One region of the Psychrobacillus sp. NPDC093180 genome, then DNA from elsewhere that is predicted to be linked to it. Evidence: riboswitches for the same ligand, from Rfam matches in the RefSeq annotation. Region 1 holds a riboswitch; each other region holds the start of a gene.

Evidence for each region. A riboswitch is a leader RNA that binds a small molecule or an ion and turns the genes downstream of it on or off. The one in region 1 is predicted to bind S-adenosylmethionine.
Region 2: it holds a riboswitch for S-adenosylmethionine, as region 1 does, so the genes downstream of both, ACIP9W_RS14735 (O-acetylhomoserine aminocarboxypropyltransferase/cysteine synthase family protein) here and metA (homoserine O-acetyltransferase MetA) in region 1, are expected to answer to the same signal.
Region 3: it holds a riboswitch for S-adenosylmethionine, as region 1 does, so the genes downstream of both, mtnW (2,3-diketo-5-methylthiopentyl-1-phosphate enolase) here and metA (homoserine O-acetyltransferase MetA) in region 1, are expected to answer to the same signal.

The regions. Positions count from the first base shown of each region.
Region 1 covers NZ_JBIVOJ010000004.1:190,851-194,130, reverse strand. Annotated here, with positions in the region: gene ACIP9W_RS08065 (aldo/keto reductase) at 207-1,139, shown strand; gene metA (homoserine O-acetyltransferase MetA) at 1,170-2,078, opposite strand; SAM riboswitch class I at 2,161-2,269, opposite strand; gene ACIP9W_RS08055 (methyl-accepting chemotaxis protein) at 2,526-3,280, opposite strand, start outside.
Region 2 covers NZ_JBIVOJ010000009.1:115,853-119,132, forward strand. Annotated here, with positions in the region: gene ACIP9W_RS14730 (homoserine dehydrogenase) at 1-499, opposite strand, end outside; gene ACIP9W_RS14735 (O-acetylhomoserine aminocarboxypropyltransferase/cysteine synthase family protein) at 579-1,871, opposite strand; SAM riboswitch class I at 1,990-2,106, opposite strand; gene ACIP9W_RS14740 (glycerol-3-phosphate acyltransferase) at 2,245-2,889, shown strand; gene ACIP9W_RS14745 (YdcF family protein) at 2,895-3,280, shown strand, end outside.
Region 3 covers NZ_JBIVOJ010000015.1:69,176-72,455, forward strand. Annotated here, with positions in the region: gene ACIP9W_RS19270 (2-hydroxy-3-keto-5-methylthiopentenyl-1-phosphate phosphatase) at 1-414, opposite strand, end outside; gene mtnW (2,3-diketo-5-methylthiopentyl-1-phosphate enolase) at 420-1,634, opposite strand; SAM riboswitch class I at 1,715-1,820, opposite strand; SAM riboswitch class I at 1,997-2,151, shown strand; gene mtnK (S-methyl-5-thioribose kinase) at 2,226-3,280, shown strand, end outside.

The DNA.
Region 1 (3,280 bases):
TTCTACTTTACTAATATCAGCTATCTAGAAACTTTTGAATGTTATGTTTGCTTCTTTGTTAAAATATAGTATAAAAAAGCAATAGGAGACTTCCCTGACCAATTCTTTCTCTTTAGAGAATTATATAGTAGCAATTCCTATCACTTTAGTTCGTATTACTGGTAAGATAATAGAGAATATTCTAACAAGGAGTTGTTATGACGATTATGGTAGCTAAAGTAGAGATTGGTAAGACGGGTCTATTCGTAAATCCAGTAGGGCTTGGTACAAATGCAGTAGGAGGGCATAATCTTTTTCCCAATTTAAACGATGAGACTGGAAAGGAGATTGTTCGCACAGCAATTAATAATGGAATCGACTTTTTAGATACAGCTTTCATCTATGGTAAAGGAAGATCAGAAGAGTTAATTGGAGAAGTATTAAAAGAAAGTAAGAACCGTCATGACATTGTTATAGCTTCAAAAGGCGGGCATAAATTGGAAAATGACCAAGTTCTAATAGACAACTCTCCTAAGTTTTTGAGAGAAACAGTCGAAAATAGCTTGCGTAGCCTGCAAACAGATTATATTGATTTATTTTATATACACTACCCAGATGAAAACACGCCAAAAGCAGAAGCTATTGGGGCACTTCACCGTTTAAAAGAGGAAGGAAAAATACGTGCCATTGGTGTATCGAATTTTACTTTGGAGCAACTAAAAGAAGGTAACCAAGATGGCTATATTGATGTTCTCCAATCGGGTTACAATCTATTAAAACGTGATGCAGAAAATGAATTTCTGCCATATACAAGAGAGTATACTATTTCTTTTATACCTTATTTCCCACTAGCTTCTGGTTTATTGACAGGAAAGTTCGATAAAAATAGTACATTTGAAGATGGCCGTTCAAAAAATCCATTATTTCAAGGAGAAGCATTTGTGCGTAACTTAGAAAAAGTAGAACAATTGCGCCAAATAGCTAATGATAAAGATGCCGAGGTTTCAAATATTGTGCTTGCCTGGTATTTATCTCAACAGGGTATCGATGTAATCATACCTGGAGCTAAAAAACCGGAGCAAGTTTTAGCTAATATCAAAACATTAGAAGTGCAGCTAACACCTACTGAGGTAGCAGAAATTGATCGTATTTTTAGATAAACAAAACACAGAGCGAACGCTCTGTGTTTTTTATTCCCATTCAAAAGGTGTTGCTTGGTATACGTAATAATTCAACCAGTTCGAAAATAGTAAATGTGTATGAGAACGCCATGTATTTAATGGCTCGTTTGCCGGGTCGTCATTAGGGAAATAATTAGCAGGCACATCCATATCAATTCCTTTAGATAGATCACGGTTATATTCATCCGCTAAAGTAGTCGCATCATATTCTAAATGACCGGTAACCATAATTTGTTTTGCATCATTCGAAATAACAAGAAATACACCAGATTCATCAGAGATAGAAAGTAAGTTTAGTTCTGGATGTTTTTTTATTTCTTCATAAGAAACAGATGTAAAGCGAGATACCGGTGCGTGAAAAACATCATTAAATCCCCGTACTAAATCTACTGTTAAATCAGATAATCGATGAGCAAACACCCCAAAACATTTCTTTGGTAATTCATATTTTCCGATTCCATAGTGATGGTATAAAGCAGCTTGTGCCCCCCAGCAAATATTTAATACAGAGGTCACATTCGTTTTGGTCCAATCCATTATTTGGACCATCTCTTCCCAGTAATTTACGTCTTCAAATGCTAAATGCTCAATTGGAGCTCCTGTTATAATCATCCCATCATATTTTCGATGCTTGATATCCTCAAACGTTGTGTAAAACGTATTTAAGTGGGTTTTACTAACATTTTTCGATTCATGTGTAGCCATATGCATAAACTCAATATTCACTTGCAATGGTGTGTTCCCTAATAATCTTAAAAGCTGCAATTCTGTTCTTTCTTTCTCGGGCATTAAATTTAATATAATAATATTTAATGGACGTATATCCTGTGCTACCGCACGCTCCTCATCCATCACAAATATTTTTTCTTTTTTAAGTAATTCTGTTGCTGGCAACTGTTTTGGTACATTAATCGGCATTGTCTTCCTCTTCCTTTCTATGTAACATAAAAAAACCTCTTTTCTTATGGATAAGAAAAGAGGTTTTATAAATAGCTCTCAGTTCTTATCTCTCAAGACAAAAAATCTTGTAGGAGTTAGCACCTTTCTGACAATATCAGAGGTTGCTGAAGCTTCACAGGGCCATATCCCTCTGCTTCTCTTGATAAGAATATTAATTTGTTGGTTTATGTAATCTAGTAAATACTACCATGCGCCAAATATTTATGCAACATTTGAAATTAATAAAAAGATTATAGTAAAAGATATTCTAGTAGTAAGGTCTTTATTCATGCTTTTCATTCAATTTAAGAACAAGCTTGTTTGCATAGAATTTTAATACTTTCTGAAAAATATCAGATATAGTTTGATTTCACAAAACCCTTCCGAATAGAGCATTCTCCATTCGAAAGGGTTTACTAATTGATTTTAGACTTTAAAGCGATTTACCGCCTCTGTTAATTTCTCACTTAGTTCTGTTAGTGTCTCTGAAGATTCTGCTACAGATTGGATCGCGCGAAGTTGTTCATCAGACGATGCACTTACTTCTTCACAAGCAGCTGCCGTTTGCTGAGAAGTTGCTGCCATCAGTTGAATCGTTTCCACTACTTGTTCTTTATACTTGGAAACCTGTTCAATTTCCTCGGATACTTCATCAATGGAAGTCTGCATATTCGCCATTAAAGCTGAGATTTCTTCAAAAGTAATTTGTGTATCTGTTACAACCGTGCCCTGAGCTTGGAATGTTTCTCTTGTTTCGTTCATCTGCTTGCTAACTAAAACGGATTCTTGCTGTAGCTCAGTTATTGTCTTTTTGACTTCATCAGTAGCTCTGGCAGATTGCTCTGCCAGTTTTCTTACTTCCTCTGCAACTACCGCAAAACCTTTTCCATGTTCGCCAGCTCTTGCTGCTTCGATACTAGCATTTAAAGCAAGTAAATTTGTTTGCGCCGAAATTTCCATAATCGTTTCCATGACCCCTCCGATTGCTTTTACTTTGCTTTCTAAAGTACCAACAACATCGGACATTGACTTCAAATTGGATTCCCAATTATGAAATGATGATTTCAATTCACGCATTTGACTTTGACCGTTAGTGTTCATCGCGTTTGCTTTCGTTGCAATGTCGGTCATAGCGATTGATTTTGCATTGATTAAGTTTATTTGTTCGCTTAGGTGTGCAG
Region 2 (3,280 bases), on a different contig from region 1:
GCGTTAAGATGTAATTCGACGTTCCATTTAAAATCCCTTGAATTTTCTTCACGGAATTGACTTGAAGCAAATTTTTCAATGTTTTAATAACAGGAACTCCACCAGCTGTAGTTGCTTCATACCCGACAAATACACCACGTGATTTGGCACGCTCTTGTAGGGGAATGCTGTATTTGGAGAACATCACTTTATTTGCTGTAATGACATGACATCCTTTATCGATTGCTCGACATAAATAGCTATACGCTGGTTCTTCATTGACAATCGCTTCAAAAACTACTTGTAAACCTGGAATATTAATAATGTCCTCGAAGTTATCTGTCACTAGCACACCAGGGGTTGCTATTCTTTCTTTTGCTAAGTTATTGACAAGAATAGCGCTAATTTCAATATCCAATCCTAGCGATTTTTTTAAGTCTTCTTTTTTTTCATTGACAATATGATAGATCCCTTGGCCGACTGTTCCAAAACCTAAGATTGCTGCTTTTATTTTCGCCATACTTTCTCCTCCAACTAAATCTGCACAATTGAGCTTTTTACATATTGTAGACTATTTCAGCCCAATTAACAACAAAATTCTATCTAGAGAGGACATTTGTTTTTTCCACAAGTACTTTATCCAAAGCATTTTGTAAGTCCTCTACCGCCTCTAACCCAACAGACAAGCGGATTAGATCCTCTGTAACACCTGTTTTCACTAAATCTTCTGGTGTTAGCTGTTGATGTGTTGTAGATGCTGGGTGAATAATTAATGATTTTGCATCTCCAACATTTGCTACATGCGACCAAATTTCAATATTATCAATAATACGTCGCCCTGCTTCTTTTCCACCTTTTACACCAAAGTTTAAAATAGAGCCGAAGCCGTTTTGTAAATACTTTTTCGCCAGTTCATGAGAAGGATGATCTTCCAATCCCAAATAGTTCACCCATTCTACACCTTCGTGGTTCACTAAGAACTCTGCAATTTTTTGTGCGTTTTCGTTGTGTTTAGGCACTCGAAGATGCAGCGTTTCTAACCCTTGTAAAAATGAAAAAGCGGCTTCTGGACTTAATGAAGGACCGAAATCACGTAAAAGCTGTACACGTAATTTAATCGCAAAAGCTACGTTCGGTACATCGATCCCATAACGTAACCCGTGATATGTTACGTCCGGCTCTGTAAACCCAGGGAACTTATCAGAATTCCAGTCGAAGTTTCCTCCGTCTACTACAATTCCACCAATCGTTGTTCCATGTCCACCAATCCATTTCGTAGCTGAATGGATTACAACATGAGCACCATGCTTAATCGGGTTCGTTCCATATGGAGTCGCAAATGTGTTATCTATTAAAAGCGGAACTCCTACTTCATTCGCGATAGCTCCCACTTTTTCTATATCTAGTATGTTTAAGCTTGGGTTTCCAATCGTTTCCGCAAAGAAGCCTTTTGTTTTATCCGTTACTGCAGCTCGGAAGTTTTCCGGATTATTGGCATCCACGAATTTTACCGTAATGCCGTAACGAGGCAATGTATGTGCGAATAAATTAAATGTACCGCCGTATAAGTTTTCTGCTGCAATTATTTCGTCCCCTGCTCCCGCAATATTCAAAATCGAGAATGCAATGGCTGCCATACCCGAAGATACTGCAACTGCTGCTGTTCCACCTTCAAGAAGCGCAACTCGTTGTTCAAAAACATCGACAGTCGGATTCATAATACGAGAGTAAATATTACCCGTTTCTTTTAATGCAAAAAGATTTTGTGCATGCTCCGTATCGCGGAACACGTAAGAAGTCGTTTTGTGAATAGGTACCGCTCGAGAACCTGTTACTGGATCTGGTTGCTGACCGCCATGCAAAAGAACTGTTTCTTTTTGAAGATTTGTCATTTTGAATTCCTCCTAGAAAATAGTTTAGATGGACGCATTGGGAAACGGGGAAAGATTTTTAGGACAAACAAAAACCCCACTTCGATTAAGAAGAGGGGTGCAGTTTCGCATGTTCCTCCTCTTATCTTCCAAATTCACGTAAATGAATTTGTAGGAATTAGCACCTTTCCGAGTTTAGAACTCGGTGGTTGCCGGGCATCGCAGGGCCTATTCCCTCCGCCACTCTTGATAAGAGTATTTGATTTAGTTTTCCATCTTGATACAAAGTATAAGATTCTATGAATCTGTTCGTCAAGTGTTTTTCTAAAAAATTCTGAAACTTCTTTGATAGTTGAACGTTTAATGTATTGTAGTTATTAGACTCGGAGGTGATATGATGGCAGTTTGGATTTTGACTATATTAATTATTAGCTACCTAATCGGAGCAATCCACGGTTCGAAAGTTGCGCAAATTATTAGTGGTGTCAACATAAAGAAAGAAGGGCTTAAAAACTCTGGCGCTTCCAATGCGGCAATTGTCCTAGGGATGAAGTATGGTATTCTAGTTGCTCTAATTGATATTTTAAAAGGTGTTCTCGTTATTATCGGCATTCGCTTTTGCCTATCGCAATACGGTAATTTTTCCGCTGTGGAACAGGATTTATTGCTTTATTTAGCTGGGGCTGCTGTTATTTTAGGACATAATTTCCCGGTTTATACTGGATTTAAAGGTGGAAAAGGGACTGCTTCGATTATTGGTATTTTATTTGCTATTTATTGGCCAATTGGACTTATCGGACTTTTATTATTAATAGGTACGACTTTTTTAACGGATTTTTTATTGATTGGTGTATTTGTCTTTTATGCAGTATTTATCGTTGCTTCCATTTGGTTTGCAGAGGGAGCAGCACCTATTGCTATAGCTGGTTTTTTATTTATCATGGCTGTTGTTTTACATATCGAAAATTTTCGTCGTCTAGTCCGTAAAGAAGAACCAAGAATATCCGCCTTCTTGAAGAAAAAGAAGCCGTCCGTGTGAATGCAATGAAGAGAAAAATGAGGTGGATCGTGCTTATTCCTTTACTAGTAGTTGTTTCAGGCGGATTTGGTATGTGGATGGTGACGAATAAATGGCTAGATGACGGTTTAGAGCCAAAAGCAGATGGATCCAATGAATACGCCATCGTGCTTGGCGCAAAAGTGAAGAAAGGAAATGTCCCTTCCCTTTCACTTCATTACCGTTTGGAAGCGGCGCTAGCATATGCTATAGAGCATCCCCATGTGAAGCTTGTTGTATCTGGCGGACAAGGTCCCGATGAAGATATCGAGGAAGCGATTGTTATGAAAAATTTTCTTTTGGAAAATGGGGTAGCCGAAGAGCGAATTATCGTGGAAAAACAGTCAACCTCTACTTATGAAAACTTAAAGTT
Region 3 (3,280 bases), on a different contig from region 1:
ATCGCAACCATATGGGAATTTAATCTGTATTACATCCTCTGAAAAATCCGATTCGTTACAGTAAACATCGGAAAATGGCCCGAATGACTCCAGCATCGGATTCACAAAAAAGTCAATTCCACCACTCACAATATAAAGTGGGATATTATGTTGTTTTGTATAAGAAACGAATTCAGCAAAGCCTTTGCGTATTTGTGCATGTTCAAGTAAATATGAAACAATTTGATCTTTCAATGAAGTAGGTAGTAGTGCAAACATTTGAGCTACTCCTTCACGGATCGATTGTTTCTGTGCCAAAATATTCTCTTTGATCGGTAAATATTCAGGGGGAGCAAATTTTTTCATAATCGAGATGATATTATCTTGAGTTGTGATAGTACCATCAAAATCGCAAAAGATGACTAATTTTTTCATTGTGTTTACCCCCATAATTCGATTGCTGATTTGAGTTCAACATGCTGCTTTGCTGCTTCTGTAAGTGGAATTCCTGCAAGCACCGCTTCCACCGCTTGTCTGAAGGCACGCCCTCCGCCAATTGCACCAGCAGGATGTCCATGTACCCCGCCCCCAGCATTAATAATGCTATCAACTCCAAAGTCCTGCATTAATAGAGGTACTAAGCTTGGATGTATGCCAGCAGAAGGAACTGGGAAAGTTCGTTTTACAGCACTTGCTTTCGTTAATTCTTCACCTAGAGAAAGAGCTGCATTTTTCTCAAGTGCAACACTTCCGTACGGAGAAGGAAATAACGAAAAATCTGCTCCCGCATACCGTGTTAATTTGCCAAGTAAAAGGGATGTTGCCACACCATAAAATGGAGAAGAAGTGAATGCCCCGCTATATGCGGGATGTGACATTAATGGTAGTTGGATATCATCGTCTTCAGCTAGTTCTTGAAGTACATCCAGTCCGTATGCATGGACATTTAGTAGTAAAGCATCTGCACCGAGTTCTTTCGCCATTTTAGCCTTTTCTCGTAAACCAGACGTTCGTCCTGATAAATTCACCGCATAAAGTGTACGATGTCCAGTTTCTTCATACACTTGACGCAATACTTCCTTGGCAGTTGTAATTCGTTTTTCAAAAGGGGTTAATGGATTGTCGAAAAGAATCTCATCGTCTTTTACTAAATCTACCCCTCCAAGTGCTTGATGTCGAAGCTGTTCTGCTAAATAATCGATGTCCCTTCCAATGACTCCTTTGAAAATGCTCATGATGAGTGGTCGATTATGTACATTTAATACGTTTCTTATTTGCTCAATACCAAACCTCGGTCCTGGAAAATTTGCTAATAGCTCTGGAGAAAATTCTAAGTCTAATAGTTTCACTTCACCGTCTAATGATAATTTGCCAAAAACAGTTGTTAGTATGGCAGGTAAATCTGGTGAAAAGTTGACACTAGGATATTCTATCTTTATCTCTGCTTTTATTTGATCTAATTTGGTTGGGTGTTGTATATTTTCATATTCCTTAATCGAAACAACATTCCCTTTATGCTGTTTTAATTGTTCTTGTTCCAGTAAAGGTAAATCGGTCCATGAACCAATTGTTAGACCTAAAGCGATGCCTTCTGCTTTTTTTTCGAATGATCCAGGCTTTCCGTATAATTGATAAACAGAAGTTACTCCACTCATAATTTCAATCTCCTTTAATATAAATTGCCCAATAATATAAAAAACCTCTTCAAACAAGAAGAGGTTAAGTAGTTAACAACTTCTTATTTCTCAGTCAACTGACTGCAAGAATTAGCACCGTGTTCAATTACTGAATCGGTTGCCGGGTATCATAGGGCTCGTCCCTCCACCTGCTCTAAATAAGAAAAATTATTCAATTAAAATTACGTTATATTGTCAAATTAATAATGATTATTTCATGCAACGGGTATTATGTCAATACAGTATTTAGATTTTTTATAAAATTTAAAAAGGTAATTGACAATTCTTTTTTGAGTATGCTAGGATTCTAATCAAATAACATTACGTGAAAAATAATAGCACTCTTATCAAGAGCAGGCAGAGGGTAATGGCCCGATGAAGCCCAGCAACCGACCGTAATACCGTTGTGAGACGGGGCGCTTTTTGCGCCGAGATGAAGATCTCTTAAGGCACGGTGCTAATTCCATCAGAAAGGAAACTTTCTGAAAGATAAGAGGCGAGAAGTCTCTTATTCTACGCCTCTTTCTTTGGAAAGAGGTTTTTTATTTTGTAAAAGGAAGGTAGAGAAAAATGACAATTGCCACGAAGAAACAATATGAATCTTTAACAGAAGAGCAGGCTATCATATACGCAAAAAATTTGAACCTTTTTTCGGATGATGCGCAACTTACTTGTAGTGAAATTGGCGATGGTAATCTGAATTATGTTTTTCACATTAAGGACTTGAGAAGCGGGAAGGGTATCATTTTAAAACAAGCATTACCCTATGCAAAGGTAGTTGGTGAAAGCTGGCCACTAACATTGAAGCGTGCGCTAATTGAAGCAACTGCTCTTAAAAAACACGGGGAATTTGCAGCAGGACTAGTACCAGAAGTATACGCAATTGATGAAGAATTGGCGATTACCGTGATGGAGGACTTATCCCGTCTCACTATTGCAAGGGAAGGATTGATCGGCCTTGAGTCCTATCCAAAGTTAGCGACCGATATTGGGAAATATCTTGCGCAAACCTTATTCCATACGTCTGATTTTGCATTGCATCCATTTGAAAAAAAGAAACTAGTTTCAGAGTTTTCCAATCCAGAGCTATGTAAAATTACAGAGGATTTAATTTTTACAGATCCATTTTTTGACCATGAAACAAATGATTTTGAACCTTCCTTGCGAGCAGAGGTGGAAGCCATTTGGAATAATGAACTTCTAAAATTAGAAGTGGCAAAATTAAAGAAAAGCTTTTTAACAGAAGCAGAGGCTTTACTGCACGGAGATTTGCATACAGGAAGTATTTTTGCGAGTGAAACGGAAACGAAAGTAATTGATCCGGAATTCGCTTTTTATGGGCCAATTGGATTTGACGTGGGCTTATTTTTAGCCAATTTAATTGTTCAAACGATTACAAGAGAAGGAGAGCAGCGAGATGTAATCCTCCGCCATATTGAACAAACATGGGAAGTATTTTCTGCTGATTTTTCGGAACTTTGGGAAAACAAGGCGGTGGAATCATATAAAGATACAAAAGGATTTAAAGCTTATGTATTGAATAAGATTTTCCGAGATACTCTTGGTTTTGCTGGTTGTGAGTTAATTAGGAGAACGATTGGCTTAGCCCATGTAAAAGACTTGGA